DNA from 2 places in the Streptococcus sp. Marseille-P7375 genome. Region 2 is predicted to be linked to the other one. Evidence: predicted binding sites of a transcription regulator. Region 2 holds the regulator's gene; the other holds the start of a gene.

What was found. Region 2 encodes NrdR, which represses ribonucleotide reductase genes. Its sites were predicted from a motif close to ACACNATATATNGTGT; they were not measured.
Region 1: nrdH (glutaredoxin-like protein NrdH) is a predicted target of NrdR. The motif match lies at 3,125-3,140, and genes of this name have one in related genera.

The regions. Positions count from the first base shown of each region.
Region 1 covers NZ_CABPTR010000001.1:105,627-113,863, forward strand. The annotation lists gene nrdF (class 1b ribonucleoside-diphosphate reductase subunit beta) at 1-393, opposite strand, end outside; gene nrdE (class 1b ribonucleoside-diphosphate reductase subunit alpha) at 526-2,685, opposite strand; gene nrdH (glutaredoxin-like protein NrdH) at 2,780-2,998, opposite strand; gene FZ954_RS00575 (phosphocarrier protein HPr) at 3,441-3,704, shown strand; gene ptsP (phosphoenolpyruvate--protein phosphotransferase) at 3,709-5,442, shown strand; gene FZ954_RS00585 (NADP-dependent glyceraldehyde-3-phosphate dehydrogenase) at 5,679-7,103, shown strand; gene glgB (1,4-alpha-glucan branching protein GlgB) at 7,492-8,237, shown strand, end outside.
Region 2 covers NZ_CABPTR010000007.1:4,554-12,790, forward strand. The annotation lists gene FZ954_RS11190 (CvpA family protein) at 1-353, shown strand, start outside; gene FZ954_RS11195 (endonuclease MutS2) at 423-2,756, shown strand; gene FZ954_RS11200 (C69 family dipeptidase) at 2,835-4,253, shown strand; gene trxA (thioredoxin) at 4,339-4,653, shown strand; glycine riboswitch at 4,822-4,911, shown strand; gene FZ954_RS11210 (sodium:alanine symporter family protein) at 5,002-6,333, shown strand; gene nrdR (transcriptional regulator NrdR) at 6,482-6,955, shown strand; gene FZ954_RS11220 (DnaD domain protein) at 6,962-8,116, shown strand; gene dnaI (primosomal protein DnaI) at 8,117-8,237, shown strand, end outside.

The sequences.
Region 1 (8,237 bases), on a different contig from region 2:
TTGTAGGTATGGGTTAGTGTTGGTCCATTCAAAGATTTCTTCAATCTCAGCCTTGGTATTCAAGGTAGAAAAGATAGAAGAGTAAGATTTTGCGTGGACGGATTCCATGAATTGGATATTATTGAAGACGGCTTCTTCGTGGGCAGTACGGACGTCCTTGCGTAGGGCATCTACACCAGATTCAGACTGGAGGGTATCCAGCAGGGTCAGGCCACCGAAGACCTTGCCGACCAAGTCTTTTTCCTTGTGGGACAATTTTCTCCAGTCATCGAGGTCATTAGACAAGGGAATCCGTGTATCGAGCCAGAATTGCTCCGTCAGCTTTTCCCAAGTTGATTTGTCGATGACATCTTCGATAGCATTCCAGTTTATGGCTTTATAGTATGTTTCCATGATAATCTCGCTTTAAACTTCTAATACTTGCTTATGTCGCCAATGGAATGATTTCCTTGGCGACATTGCGATAAGTGTTTTTTATACTTTATTTTGTTGAATTTAAATGATGTAATTGTAAATTGTTACTTGCTAGATCACACAGCTTTCACATTGGTTAGCGCCTACTTCACCGCCATCATCAGTGAAGGTGCGGACGTAGTAGATGGACTTGATGCCCTTATTGAAGGCGTAGTTACGCAGGATAGAAAGGTCGCGAGTTGTCTGCTTGCTTTCTTTTTTCCATTCGTAGAGGCCTTTAGGAATATCGCTGCGCATGAAGAGTGTCAGTGAAAGTCCTTGATCCACGTGTTCAGTTGCAGCTGCATAGACATCGATCACCTTGCGCATGTCCATGTCGTAGGCGCTAGTATAGTAAGGGATGGTCTCAGTTGACAGACCAGCAGCAGGATAGTAGATCTTACCGATTTTCTTTTCCTGACGTTCTTCGATCCGTTGAGTAATTGGATGAATTGAAGCAGAAACGTCATTGATGTAGCTGATAGAGCCGTTTGGTGCAACGGCCAGGCGGTTTTGATGGTAGAGACCATCAGCCTTGATTTTATCGCGCAACTCTGCCCAATCCTCTGCAGATGGGATAAAGATGCCTGCGAAGAGTTCTTTAACACGGTCAGACTTAGGTACAAATTCACCCGTCAGGTACTTGTCAAAGTAAGTTCCGTTAGCATAGTCAGATTTTTCAAAGTTATGGAAGGTCACACCGCGCTCGCGAGCGATATTGTTAGACTCAACTAAAGTCCAGTAGTTCATGAGCATAAAGTAGATGCTGGTGAACTCGACAGCTTCCGCTGATCCATAATCGATCAACTGCTGAGCCAAATAGCTGTGCAATCCCATAGCTCCTAGACCAAAGGTATGGGCTAAACTATTACCGTGGTCAATTGAAGGAACGGCTGTAATGTGTGAGCTGTCTGTAACAAAGGTCAAAGCGCGTGTCATAGTTCGGATGGATTTTCCGAAGTCTGGCGAAGTCATCATGTTGACGACGTTAGTAGAACCCAAGTTACATGATACATCTGTTCCCAAGTGGAGATACTCTTGTGCATCATTCAAGAGGCTAGGCTCCTGAACTTGCAGGATTTCTGAGCAAAGGTTACTCATGATGATTTTACCGTCAATTGGATTTGAACGGTTGGCTGTATCTATGTTTACGACATAAGGATAGCCAGATTCTTGTTGGAGTTTAGAAATTTCTGTTTCCAAATCACGGGCCTTGATCTTGGTCTTAGTGATATTTGGATTAGCGACCAACTCATCGTATTTCTCTGTGATATCGATATAGGCAAATGGTACACCGTATTCACGTTCGATTGAGTAGGGGCTGAAGAGGTACATATCTTCATTTTTACGTGCTAATTCGTAGAATTTATCTGGAATGACAACACCGAGTGAGAGGGTTTTAACCCGAACTTTTTCGTCAGCATTTTCTTTTTTGGTAGAAAGGAAAGCGATGATATCTGGGTGGAAGACATTGAGGTAAACAACCCCAGCTCCCTGACGTTGGCCTAGCTGGTTAGAGTAGGAGAAGCTGTCCTCAAAGAGTTTCATAACAGGCACAACGCCAGATGCAGCTCCCTCATAGCCCTTGATAGGCGCTCCAGCCTCCCGCAGATTGCTGAGAGAAATACCGACCCCGCCTCCGATACGAGAGAGCTGCAGGGCGGAGTTGATGGAGCGGCCGATTGAGTTCATGTCATCTGTTACTTGGATGAGGAAGCAGGAAACCAATTCACCGCGACGAGCCCGGCCAGCGTTGAGGAAGCTTGGTGTAGCCGGTTGATAGCGCTGGTGGATGATTTCATTTGCAATATCCTTGGCAATGGCTTCATCTCCGTTGGCAAAGTAGAGGGCATTAAAGAGCACCCGATCTTCCATGCCTTCGAGATAATATTCACCATCATTGGTTTTCAGTGCATACTGGTTATAGAATTTATAGGCTGCCATGAAAGATTTGAACTTGAAATCTTGAGCATGGATAAAAGCAGACAACTCTTCAATATATTCAGGAGAATAGAGTTGGATAAATTCTTTTTCCAAGTAGTTTTCTTCGATTAAATATTGAATTTTTTCAGTAATAGAAGCAAACTTCATCGTGTTTGGTTCAACATTTTCTTTAAAGAAGGCTTCCAAGGCTTCTTTGTCTTTGTGAAGCATGATTTGCCCATTGACTGGACGGTTGATTTCGTTATTTAGACGGAAGTAAGTCACATCTTCTAAGTGTTTGAGTCCCATAATTTTCCTTTTTCTAAAATGTCTTTTGCTTTTACAAAATAAACGGCTCCTACGAATGATAGGAGCGGCAACAAAGCTCTAAATACTGGTGAGATTATGATAATTTTTTAAGTTTACCAGGCTGGAAACCAGAAAATGCTTCAGTTGGTGTTTGAATAACAGGCGCTGCATTGAAACCGAGGCTTTTAACATGGTCGATGTATTCTGGTTGCTCATCAAGGTTGATTTCGCGATATTCCACATTGTTGGTATCAAGAAAACGCTTGGTCATCTTGCATTGAACACAATCGTTTTTAGAGTAAATAGTTACCATTAGATGATTCCTCTATACTTTCATTTTCTTAAATTTTAATCTGAAACTAGTATATCTAAAAGCGAATTCGATGTCAACAGTTTTGAACTAAATATTGTATGATATTTTCTTATAGCAACTATAGAGATACAATATATAGTGTGTAAAATATCAAAATAAAGAGAAATAACCACAAGAAGTAACAGCGCTTACTGTACTTTTAGAGAAGCTAGACCAAGAAGAATTCATTATAAGGAAGAAAGCCTTGGAACTATTTAGAAAAGAGAGGGAGCTGACGATTTAATTTACTATTTTAAAACAGAATTCATTTTCAAACTCTAACGAAATATTTTGTAAGCGGGCTATAAAATTCTTGAAAAAGATTTCAAAAAGTGATATAATACCAACTTGTAAGGGTTATCACTTTAACTCAAAAAGAATTATTTTAAAGGAGAGTCTAACTATGGCTTCTAAAGATTTCCACATTGTGGCAGAAACAGGTATTCACGCGCGTCCAGCAACATTGTTGGTACAAACAGCTAGCAAATTTGCTTCAGATATCACTCTTGAGTACAAAGGTAAATCAGTAAACCTTAAATCAATCATGGGTGTTATGAGTCTTGGTGTTGGCCAAGGTGCTGACGTTACAATCTCAGCTGAAGGTGCAGACGCGGATGATGCTATCGCTGCTATCTCAGAAACAATGGAAAAAGAAGGATTGGCATAAGAAAATGACAGAAATGCTTAAAGGAATTGCGGCATCTGATGGTGTTGCTGTTGCTAAGGCATATCTATTAGTTCAACCGGATTTGTCATTTGAGACTGTTTCAGTCGATGATACGAATGCAGAAGAGGCTCGTTTGGATGCAGCTCTTGAAGCTTCACAGAACGAGCTTTCTGTTATCCGTGAGAAAGCAGTAGATAGCCTTGGTGAAGAAGCGGCTCAAGTATTTGACGCTCACTTAATGGTACTCGCTGACCCTGAAATGGTTGGTCAAATCAAAGAAACGATCCGTACTAAGAAAGTAAATGCGGAAGCTGGTCTGAAAGAAGTTACAGACATGTTTATCGCTATTTTTGAAGGTATGGAAGACAATCCATACATGCAAGAACGTGCGGCAGACATTCGTGACGTGACGAAACGTGTTTTGGCAAACCTTTTGGGCAAGAAATTACCAAATCCAGCTTCTATCAATGAAGAATCAGTTGTTATTGCACATGACTTGACTCCTTCTGATACAGCTCAATTAGACAAGAAATTTGTTAAGGCGTTTGTAACCAATATCGGTGGACGAACAAGCCACTCTGCAATCATGGCTCGTACGCTTGAAATCGCAGCGGTATTGGGAACCAATAATATTACTGAACTCGTTAAAGACGGTGATATCATTGCAGCAAATGGTATCACTGGTGAAGTTATCATTAACCCAACTGAAGAGCAAGCAGCGGAATTCAAAGCAGCTGGTGAAGCTTATGCGAAGCAAAAAGCTGAATGGGCTCTCTTGAAAGATGCTCAAACAGTGACTGCCGATGGCAAACACTTTGAACTCGCTGCTAATATCGGTACACCAAAAGACGTTGAAGGTGTCAATGCAAATGGTGCTGAAGCCGTAGGTCTTTACCGTACAGAATTCCTTTACATGGATTCACAAGACTTCCCAACAGAAGACGAGCAATACGAAGCCTACAAGGCTGTCTTGGAAGGCATGAATGGAAAACCAGTGGTTGTCCGTACCATGGACATCGGTGGAGATAAGGAACTTCCTTACTTCGATATGCCGCATGAAATGAACCCATTCCTTGGTTTCCGTGCATTGCGTATCTCTATCTCTGAAACTGGTGACGCTATGTTCCGTACACAAATCCGCGCTCTCTTGCGTGCTTCTGTACATGGACAATTGCGTATCATGTTTCCAATGGTTGCTCTCTTGACAGAATTCCGTAAAGCTAAAGCAGTTTACGAAGAAGAAAAAGCGAAATTGCAAGCTGAAGGCGTTGCTGTAGCGGACAATATCCAAGTGGGTATCATGATTGAAATTCCAGCAGCAGCAATGCTAGCTGATCAATTTGCCAAAGAAGTTGATTTCTTCTCTATCGGTACCAACGACTTGATCCAATACACAATGGCTGCTGACCGCATGAACGAACAAGTTTCATACCTCTACCAACCATACAACCCATCAATCCTTCGCTTGATCAACAATGTTATCAAGGCAGCTCATGCTGAAGGAAAATGGGCAGGTATGTGTGGAGAAATGGCCGGTGACCAAACAGCTGTGCCACTCCTTGTAGGTATGGGCTTGGATGAGTTCTCTATGAGTGCCACTTCTGTCCTTCGGACTCGTAGCCTCATGAAGAAATTGGATACGAAGAAGATGGAAGAACTTGCACAACGCGCATTGACTGAATGTGCAACGATGGAAGAAGTTCTTGAACTTGAAAAAGAATATCTTGACTTCAATTAATCTGAAAATTAAGATCAGGAAAATTTTCCTGGTCTTTTTTAGTTTTCTTCAGCGTCATAGTAGACCTAGTGTAGAAAGTGAGACTCGATGAAAAATCGAGAAATATAGCGAGTTCATATGAACAAAAGAAGATGATTCATGAAATTTGTGAAAAATTTCTTTAAATTTATAAAATTTAGTTGAAATTTTCAGAAAATTTGATAAAATGATACTTAATAACATTTTGGAGGGGACACGTGACACAATATAAGAACTATATAAATGGAGAGTGGAGAGCTTCTGAAAATGAAATCACCATCTCATCTCCTATCAATAATGAGGTTTTAGGAACTGTGCCTGCCATGAGTCAGGCAGAGGTTGATTATGCGATGGCGAGCGCTCGTGCGGCTTTGCCAGCTTGGCGCGCTCTTTCAGCAGTCGAACGTGCAGCTTATCTGCATAAGGCCGCGGATATTTTGGAGCGCGATCAGGAGAAGATTGGCGAAATCCTTGCAAAAGAAGTTGCCAAGGGTATTAAAGCGGCGATTGGAGAAGTTGTTCGGACAGCAGACTTGATTCGCTATGCGGCTGAAGAGGGCATTCGTATTCACGGTCAGGTTATGGAAGGCGGCGGCTTTGAAGCTGCCAGCAAGAAAAAACTGGCTATGGTCCGTCGTGAGCCTGTAGGAGTTGTACTAGCCATTGCGCCATTTAACTACCCAGTCAACCTGTCTGGTTCTAAGATTGCTCCTGCCCTTATCGGCGGAAATGTCGTGATGTTTAAGCCACCTACACAAGGTTCAATTTCTGGTCTGCTCTTGGCTCAGGCTTTTGCTGAGGCTGGTCTGCCTGCTGGTGTTTTCAATACCATCACAGGACGTGGTTCAGAAATCGGAGACTACATCATTGAGCATAAGGAAGTAAACTACATTAACTTTACTGGCTCGACTCCAATCGGTGAACGCATCGGCAAGCTGGCCGGCATGCGTCCAATTATGCTCGAATTGGGTGGTAAGGATGCTGCAGTCGTGCTGGAAGATGCTGACTTGGAGCATGCAGCTAAGCAGATTGTTGGCGGGGCATACAGTTATTCCGGTCAGCGCTGTACGGCTATTAAACGTGTCATTGTCATGGAGAGCGTGGCAGATAAATTAGCGGCGCTGATTAAGGCAGAGGTAGAGAAACTGACGGTTGGTGATCCTTTTGATAATGCGGATATCACACCAGTCATTGATAACGCATCAGCAGATTTCATCTGGGGCTTGATTGAAGATGCTCAAGAAAAGGGAGCGTCAGCCTTGACAGAAATCAAACGTGAAGCAAATCTCATCTGGCCTGCCTTGTTTGATCATGTGACACTAGATATGAAATTAGCTTGGGAAGAGCCATTTGGTCCTGTTCTTCCGATTATTCGTGTGACTTCCGTTGAAGAGGCTATTCAGATCTGTAACCAGTCAGAATTTGGTCTTCAATCTTCAGTCTTTACAAATGATTTTCCTAAAGCATTTGAAATTGCTGAGAAACTGGAAGTGGGTACTGTACACATCAATAATAAGACCCAACGTGGTCCAGATAACTTCCCATTCCTTGGTGTTAAGGGATCTGGAGCCGGAGTGCAAGGGATTCGTTACAGTATCGAAGCGATGACACAAGTGAAATCCATCGTGTTTGATGTGAAATAATGAGAAAGGCGGCTTTGTGCGGCATTTTTTCTTACCTTGATGAACTTGTAAATCTAACAAGTGTTCGAACAATATAAAAATAAGCAAGCGTTTATATTTTTGATTACTTATCATTTTAAAATGTAAATTTACATATTGGTCTATACAATTTTTAGCTATTTTATCTATAATTCGATTGATTTTTATATCAAATAATTCAAGTAAAAGCCTGTAGAATCAATATTTTATGAGATCTTCTTCAACGATCTATTGATATAGCAACTCATTCTTGTAAAGAAATTGGGCTTTTGAAATTTTTGAGATAGTTTTTGGAAATTTACTTGAAAAATATAAGAAAATGGGGTAAAATAGAAATATAGAAAACGCTTACAAATAGAAAGGTGACTAAATGGATAAAAAAGAAGCATTAAGGACCTTTACAACAGGTGAAAACTTTCATTTGCAGCATTATTTGGGAGTGCATCAGGATGTGGTGAATGGCAAGGCTGGCTACACTTTTAGAGTTTGGGCTCCAAATGCGCAGAATGTGCATCTGATTGGAGATTTCACCAATTGGTATGGAGAGCAGATTCCTATGACTCGCAATGAAGGCGGTGTCTGGGAAGTCTTCACGGATTTGCCTAAGGAAGGAGATATTTACAAGTACAATATCAAACGCAGTAGTGGTCAGGAAATCTTGAAAATTGATCCGCTGGCTATCTATTTGGAAGAGCGCCCAGGTACGGGAGCTATTGTTCGGACTATTCCAGAAAAGAAGTGGCAAGATGGACTTTGGCTGGCTCGGAGAAAGCGTTGGGGCTTTTTCTCAAGACCGGTCAATATCTATGAAGTACACGCTGGCTCTTGGAAACGCAATCCTGACGGCAGTCCATATTCTATGGCTCAGCTTAAGGAGGAGTTGATTCCTTATCTGGTCGAAATGAACTACACGCACGTTGAGTTCATGCCGCTCATGGCCCATCCTTTGGGACTCAGCTGGGGCTACCAGCTCATGGGTTACTTTGCCTTTGAACATACTTATGGAACGCCAGAGGAATTTCAGGACTTTGTCGAAGAATGTCACTTGAATAATATTGGTGTCATTGTGGACTGGGTTCCGGGTCACTTTACCATCAATGACGATGCCTTGGCCTA
Region 2 (8,237 bases):
TCTTTGCAAGTTCTCAACTTTTCCATTTGGATAAGGTTTTTTATGCGGGGCTGGCTTATCTTCTTGTTTTCAGCCTTGTTTATATAGTAGGCCGCTTTTTGGGGATTTTTGTAAATTTAATTCCCTATCCGAATAAGTGGGATACGAAAGTTTTTAATATGGTCAGTGGGGCAATTGCGGTCTTCATCGCACTCTTTGTTATCGAGATGGGACTGACTATTTTAGCTACTGTGCCCATGTCCTTTATCCAAGAACGCTTAAATTCGAGTTTGCTGATTCGGTTTATTATCAATCATACGCCTGTAACTTCATCCATTTTACATGACCTTTGGGTCACAAAAATTATCGGATAATTAAGACTCAGTTGCCCTGTAGCTGAGTTTCTTTTTCAGTTTAAATCATATAGAAATAGAATGAACATGATGAATCATAAAATTTTAGAAACTTTGGAATTTGATAAAATTAAGGAGCTTTTTTCTCCCTATCTACTGACTGAGCTGGGAGAGTTAGAGTTAAAGCAGCTCCAGCCAAACAGCAAAAAAGAATCAATTGCTGCTGCTTTTTTGGAAATGTCCGATATGCGGCAGATTTTTGTGCAGCATCCGCACTTTAGTTTGGGAGCCATTCAGGATATTAGGGGTTTAACCAAGCGCCTAGAGCTGGATAGTGACCTGAATATCGAGGAGTTTCTGGCCCTCAAGCGGGTCTTGGCTGTGACGCATGAGCTGGTATCTTTCTACGGGGACTTAGAAAATATCCAATTGGAGCGTTTGGATCGTCTTTTTAACAATTTAGTAGAGTTTCCTAGTATTCAGGGAAGCCTGCAAGCTATCAATGATGGGGGCTTTCTCGAAAGTTTTGCTAGTGAAGAGTTGAGTCGTATTCGCCGGAAAATCCAAGAAAATGAAGTTCAGGTTCGAGATATTCTGCAAGAAATTCTCAAAACCAAGGGTGACATGCTGGCAGACCAAGTGGTGGCCAGCCGGAACGGCCGTAATGTACTGCCTGTGAAAAATACCTACCGTAATCGTATTGCAGGCGTCGTTCACGATATTTCAGCTAGCGGGAGTACTGTTTATATTGAGCCGCGGGCGGTGGTTAATCTCAATGAAGAGATTGCCAGCAGTCGGGCAGACGAGCGCTATGAAATTCAGCGGATTTTGCAGGCTATGTCGGATATGATACGGCCTCATGCGGCTGAAATTGCCAACAATGCTTGGATTATCGGTCATCTAGATCTGGTGCGTGCCAAAGTTCGCTTCATGCAGGAGACGGGAGCTGTGGTGCCAGACCTGTCGGAAAAGCAAGATATCCAACTGCTTAGTGTTCGCCATCCCCTGATTGAAAATGCAGTGGCTAATGACCTGCATTTCGGGCCAGACTTGACAGAGATTGTCATTACCGGGCCTAATACGGGTGGTAAGACCATTATGCTGAAGACTTTGGGCTTGGCTCAAATCATGGCCCAGTCAGGTCTGCCGATTCTGGCGGACAAGGGCAGTCGCGTCGGGATTTTCAGTCAGATTTTTGCAGACATTGGTGATGAGCAGTCCATTGAGCAGAGCCTGTCGACTTTCTCCAGTCACATGACTAATATCGTCTCTATTTTAGAGCAGGTTGATAGCGAGAGTCTGGTTCTGCTGGATGAGCTAGGAGCTGGAACTGACCCGCAAGAAGGAGCAGCTCTGGCCATTGCTATCTTGGAAGATTTAAGGCTACGACAGATTAAAACCATGGCGACAACCCACTATCCTGAGCTGAAAGCCTATGGGATTGAGACGGACTGGGTGGAAAATGCCAGCATGGAATTTGATACAGATAGTTTGCGGCCGACCTATCGCTTTATGCAGGGAGTACCTGGCCGCTCCAATGCCTTTGAAATTGCTCGGCGTTTGGGCTTGTCGGAAGTTATCGTTGGCCACGCCCAAGAGCAGACTGATACAGACAGTGATGTCAATCGGATCATTGAGCGCCTGGAAGAGCAGACGTTGGAAAGCCGCAAGCGCTTGGATAATATCCGCGAGGTGGAGCAGGAAAATCTCAAATTTAACCGAGCCCTAAAAAAACTTTACAATGAGTTTAACAGAGAAAAGGAAACCGAGCTCAATAAGGCACGCTTGGAAGCACAGGAAATCGTAGATATGGCCTTGTCAGAGAGTGAGAGCATTCTCAAAAATCTCCATGCTAAGTCCAGTCTCAAACCGCATGAGATTATTGAAGCCAAGGCTCAGCTTAAAAAGTTGGCACCAGAAACGGTTGATTTATCAAAGAATAAGGTGCTCAAGCAGGCTAAGAAAAATCGGGCGCCCAAGGTGGGAGATGATATCCTAGTCACCAGCTATGGTCAGCGGGGAACCTTGGTCAAGCAACTCAAGGACGGCCGTTGGGAAGCTCAGGTCGGTCTCATCAAGATGACTCTAGAAGAGCAGGAGTTCAACTTACTCAAGGCTGAAAAGGAGCAGCAACCTAAGCGCAAGCAGGTCAATGTGGTCAAGCGAACCAATACCAAAGGTCCAAGAGCCAGACTAGATCTGCGTGGCAAACGCTATGAAGAGGCTATGGAGGAGCTCGATGCCTTTATCGATCAGGCCCTTCTCAATAATATGGCTCAGGTGGACATTATCCACGGTATCGGAACGGGTGTCATCCGTGAAGGGGTGACCAAATATCTCCGCCGCAACAAGCAGGTCAAGTCCTTCGGCTATGCCCCGCAAAATGCTGGCGGCAGTGGCGCGACGATTGTAGTCTTTAAGTAAGAAGGATAAAGAAAAATGGCTGGTTAAGCCATTTTTTGTGCTATAATGTAGGCGTATAATAGATTGGAGGAAGAAGCCATGAGATTAAAACACGCATCAGATTCCTGCACGACTATTTTGGTGGGCAAGAAGGCTAGTTACGACGGTTCAACCATTGTGGCTCGTACAGAGGATTCACAAAATGGGGTTTTTACGCCCAAGAAATTTGTTGTAGTGGAGCCACAAGACCAGCCTCGCCATTATCAGTCAGTTTTGACATCCTTTGAGATGGATTTGCCGGACAATCCAGTCCGCTATACGGCAGTGCCAGATGCAGTTCCCAAAGATGGGATTTGGGGAGCTGCTGGGATTAACAGCTATAATGTTGCTGTCAGCGCAACGGAAACGATTACAACCAATAGCCGCGTGCTGGGGGCTGACCCTCTATTAGAATCAGGTATCAGCGAGGAAGATATTCTCACGCTGGTTCTTCCCTATATCAAAACTGCTCGAGAAGGGGTTCTTCGTCTAGGGAAAATCTTAGAAGAATACGGTACTTATGAGTCCAATGGGATTGCTATCTCAGATGTCAATGAAATCTGGTGGCTGGAAACCATTGGGGGGCATCATTGGATGGCGCGGCGCGTTCCGGATGATGCCTATGTGACCAACCCCAATCAGCTGGGCAGTGATTATTTTGAATTTGACAATCCTGAGCACTTCCTCTGTCATCCAAATCTCAAAAACTTTATCGAGGAAAACCATCTCAATCTGAATTACTCAGATGAGGGCTTCAATCCACGCTATGCTTTTGGCAGCCAGAAGGATAAGGACCGCCATTACAATACACCGCGAGCTTGGGATATTCAGCGTTTTCTCAATCCAGAAGTGGAGCAAGATCCAAGGAGTTTCTTCATCCCATGGTGCCGTAAGCCATACCGCAAGATTACGATCGAAGATGTCAAGTATGTCCTGAGCAGTCACTATCAGGATTCGCCTTATGATCCTTACGGAGCAGAGGGAGATCACAACAGTAGACGGGTCTTTCGGACTATTGGGATTAATCGGACAAGTCAGACAGCCATCTTGCAGCTACGCCCTAATCAACCGCAGGAAACGACTGGGATCCAGTGGCTGTCCTACGGCTCCATGCCTTACAATACAGCCGTTCCTTTCTTTACTCAGGTCTCAACTACACCAGACTATTTTGCCAATACGACGGACAAGGTTTCGACGGATTCTTTCTATTGGGCCAATCGTCTGATTGCTGGGCTGGCTGATGCTCATTTTAGCAGTCATGTCGGAGACTTGGATGAATATCAGGAAAAGACTATGGCCTGGGGTCATGAAATGATTGGTCGGGTAGACCGAGCTCTGGCTAAGGGCGAGGATGTGGACTTTGAAGCTGAAAATCAAGCCATGAGCGACAAGGTGCAAGAAGCGACAGACCAGCTCTTGGAGAAAGTTCTCTTGGATGCCAGCAATCTCATGACCAACCATTTCTCATTGAGTGATTAAGGTCCTACCCGTAGCAAATATTTTCTTTTCCTCTGGGTTTGGTGTACAATATTATCAAAAGTAAGCTATTCAAAGGAGAAGATTTATGGTAGCAGCAGTTACAGATGCAACATTCGCTAAAGAGACAAAAGACGGACTGGTTCTGATTGATTTTTGGGCAACTTGGTGTGGCCCATGTCGTATGCAGGCGCCTATCTTAGAGCAGTTGGCAGAGGAAGTTCATGAAGATGAACTGAAAATCCTTAAAATGGATGTGGATGAAAATCCTAACACTGCCCGTGAATTCGGCATTATGTCCATTCCAACCCTTCTGTTCAAGAAAGACGGTCAAGTCGTTAAGCAAGTAGCTGGTGTTCATACGAAGGAGCAACTGAAGGCGATTTTGTCAGAATTAAGTTAAGAAAGAAGCCTCAGGGCTTCTTTTTGCATTAAAAAACGTTTACATATTTAAAGTTTGTTATAAAATATTGACAAAAACCGAATATTATTTTAAAATAATAGAAAATTTAGAATAAACACCGAATGAAGTTTTTCAGAAATAAGTATTTGAGCCTTATGACTGTGAAATGGACGGAACTCTGGAGAGACCATGATTGGCACCGAAGGGGCAAGGCAGGCAACTGCTCAAACTCTCAGGTAAAAGGACAGAGCAAGGGAAGGACAAGAAACGGTCGTTCTCAGGCATCCAGAGTACATGTTTACACATGTACTTTTCTTTTTCTCGGTGTGGAAAAGGAGCAGAAGATTTATGTTGAAATTGCTGAATCAAATTGATTCTCTGGTCTGGGGACCTCCCCTCTTGATTTTATTAGTTGGAACGGGGCTTTATCTGACGCTTCGTCTGAGGTTGCTACAGATTTCGCGCCTTTCTCGCGCCTTTCGCTTAATTTTTGTTTCCGGTGAGGATCATCATGGAGATGTGTCTAGCTTTGCAGCTCTTTGTACAGCATTGGCAGCCACGGTTGGCACGGGGAATATTATCGGTGTAGCGACTGCCATAAAAGTTGGTGGACCGGGCGCCTTATTTTGGATGTGGCTAGCAGCTTTCTTTGGAATGGCAACCAAGTATGCCGAAGGTTTATTAGCGATTAAGTATCGTTCCAAAGATGCCCACGGAGCCGTTGCTGGTGGTCCCATGCACTATATTCTTTTGGGAATGGGCGAAAAATGGCGTCCGCTGGCTATCTTCTTTGCTGTAGCGGGTGTCTTGGTGGCTCTTTTAGGGATTGGGACCTTTACGCAGGTCAATTCCATTACAGAAGCTATGCAGAATACGATTCAGTTCCCTCCAGCTGTGACTGCCTCTATCTTGGCTATTTTGGTGGCTCTAGTTATTTTTAGCGGCATCCAGTCTATTGCTCGAGTGTCGACCAAGGTTGTGCCCTTTATGGCGGCTATTTATATCTTGGGGACTGTGACTGTCTTAGCGGTCAATCTAGATCGTTTGCTGCCAACTCTTCAGCTGGTCTTTAGTTCTGCATTTAGTCAGACGGCTGCTGTTGGTGGCTTTGCTGGTGCAACCATCCAGATGGCGATTCAAAATGGGGTCGCACGCGGGGTATTCTCCAATGAATCTGGTTTAGGATCAGCACCTATTGCTGCGGCGGCAGCCAAGACCAAGGAGCCTGTCGAACAAGGCTTGATTTCTATGACGGGAACCTTTATTGATACTCTGATTATTTGTAGTCTGACAGGTCTAACAATTTTAATCACAGGAGTTTGGGATGGCAATCTCAATGGTGTGTCCTTGACTCAGGCAGCCTTTGCGACTGTCTTTGCTAATTTTGGTCCAATCCTTCTATCCGTTTTTCTAGTTCTGTTTGCTTTTACCACTATTTTAGGCTGGAACTACTACGGTGAGCGCTGCTTTGAGTTCCTGTTTGGTGTCAAATATATTCGCTTGTACCGAATTATCTTTGTTGCTATGGTGCTCTTAGGGGGCTTTATTGAGCTAGAAGCAGTTTGGGTCATTGCCGATATTGTCAATGCCTTGATGGCCTTGCCAAATCTGATTGCTCTTTTGGCCTTATCTCCTGTTATTATTGCTGAAACCAAAAAGTATTTTGACAAGAAGGGCTAAGTTTCCATTTGCTGGATTTTTGAAAGAAGATTTTCTTGCTAAAGCTGCTTTGCCAGCTTTAGTTTTTTTATGGGTGAGAAATCTCTCGTCTTTTGTTATTGGTCAAAACATGGTATAATGAAGTATTAAGATTCTAGGAGGAAATGACATGCGTTGTCCCAAATGTGGCGGAAGCAAATCAAGTGTGGTTGACAGCCGGCAGGCAGAAGATGGAAATACAATCCGTCGCCGCCGTGAATGCGAGGAATGCCAGCATCGTTTTACAACTTATGAGCGCGTGGAAGAAAGAACCCTAGTCGTTGTCAAAAAAGATGGAACGCGTGAGCAGTTTTCTCGGGATAAGATATTTAATGGAATCATCCGTTCTGCTCAGAAGCGTCCAGTCTCAAGTGACGAGATCGAAGAATTGGTCAATCGGATTGAGCAAAAACTTCGCAGTCAGAGCGAAAATGAAATTGCCAGCGAATATATTGGCTCTCTGGTCATGGATGAGCTGGCCGAGCTGGATGAAATTACCTATGTCCGTTTTGCCAGTGTTTATCGGAGTTTTAAGGATGTTGGCGAGTTGGAAAGCCTTTTGAAGCAGATTACCAAGGGTTCTAAGAAGAAAAAGGAAAAATAATGGCTTATGAAACCAAATGATCATTTTTCTTTCTTGTCTAATAACCAGGTCAGTCAGGATATGAGCGGGCTGACCCGTTATTATCTACCTATTGTGGGCAAGGATGCAGTAGCGCTTTATCTTTATCTGGTTTCTTTTTGGGATGACGGAGCTCAGCAGCGACTTTTCAGCCATATTTTAAATCATCTTGATTTTGGTATGGAAGTATTGGAGAGGAGCTTGGAGCGCCTATCAGCTATTGGCTTGCTAGAGCTTCTCCAGACGGAGACGGGATTTTTCATCCGACTCTATCCAACCTTGTCCGCTGAGGACTTCTTTGCTCATCATGTGTACAGTAGTCTTTTGGAGAAAAAGATTGGTCAGGCGGCAGTAGATAAGCTACGACCGGAAAATCCAGCTGGGCAAAAGATCGGTGCTTCTTTTAGCCAGATCTATGGCATGGAAGAAGTCAGTCCGATGAGAAACAGTCGCCAGAATGATTTTGACTTGACGCATTTTAAACAGAGAATGGCTCAGGATGGCTTGCGTTTTGCAGATGAAAAATCGGATCTCTTGGACTTGTTTGCTATTGCGGAGCAGAAGAAATGGACGTGGTATGAGACCTATGTCTTAGCGCGTGAAACAGCTGTGTCACATGTGATTTCGACGAAACGGATGCAGCAAAAGATTCTGCAAAAACCAGTTTCGGGAGATTTTTCTCAGCAAGAGCAGTCTATTATCCGTGAGGCTAAAAGCAAGCAGCCCTTGTTCTTTTTGGCAGAAATCAAGAAAACCCGTCAGGCGGCCATTACGCGTAGTGAACGGAAGCTGATTCAGGATTTGGCAGAGATGGGACTGTTGGATGAAGTTATCAATATCATCCTGCTACTGACTTTTAATAAGGTAGATTCGGCCAATCTCAATGAGAAGTATGCCCTCAAGGTGGCCAATGACTTTTCTTATCAAAAGGTGACCTCGGCTGAAGAGGCAGTCCTGAAAATCCGTGAGCGCAACCAGCAGACGAATAATCGTCCTGCGCAAGTCAGCCCAGCTTCTGCTAAAAGCAATGTGCCGAACTGGAGTCAGCCAGATTACAAAAATGAAACTAGCTTAGAAAAACAAGCGGAACTAGAAGAACAAAAAAGAAGGCTTTTAGCGAGACTGGAAGAGGGAGGCGATTAAATGGAAAAAATAGGACAGAATATGCCTCATATGAATAGGGTGCGGCAGTTTGACTATCAGGAGCTGGTCAAGCAGATTATGGCCGATCCAGATGTGGCAGCCTTTATCCAGCAGGAAAAGC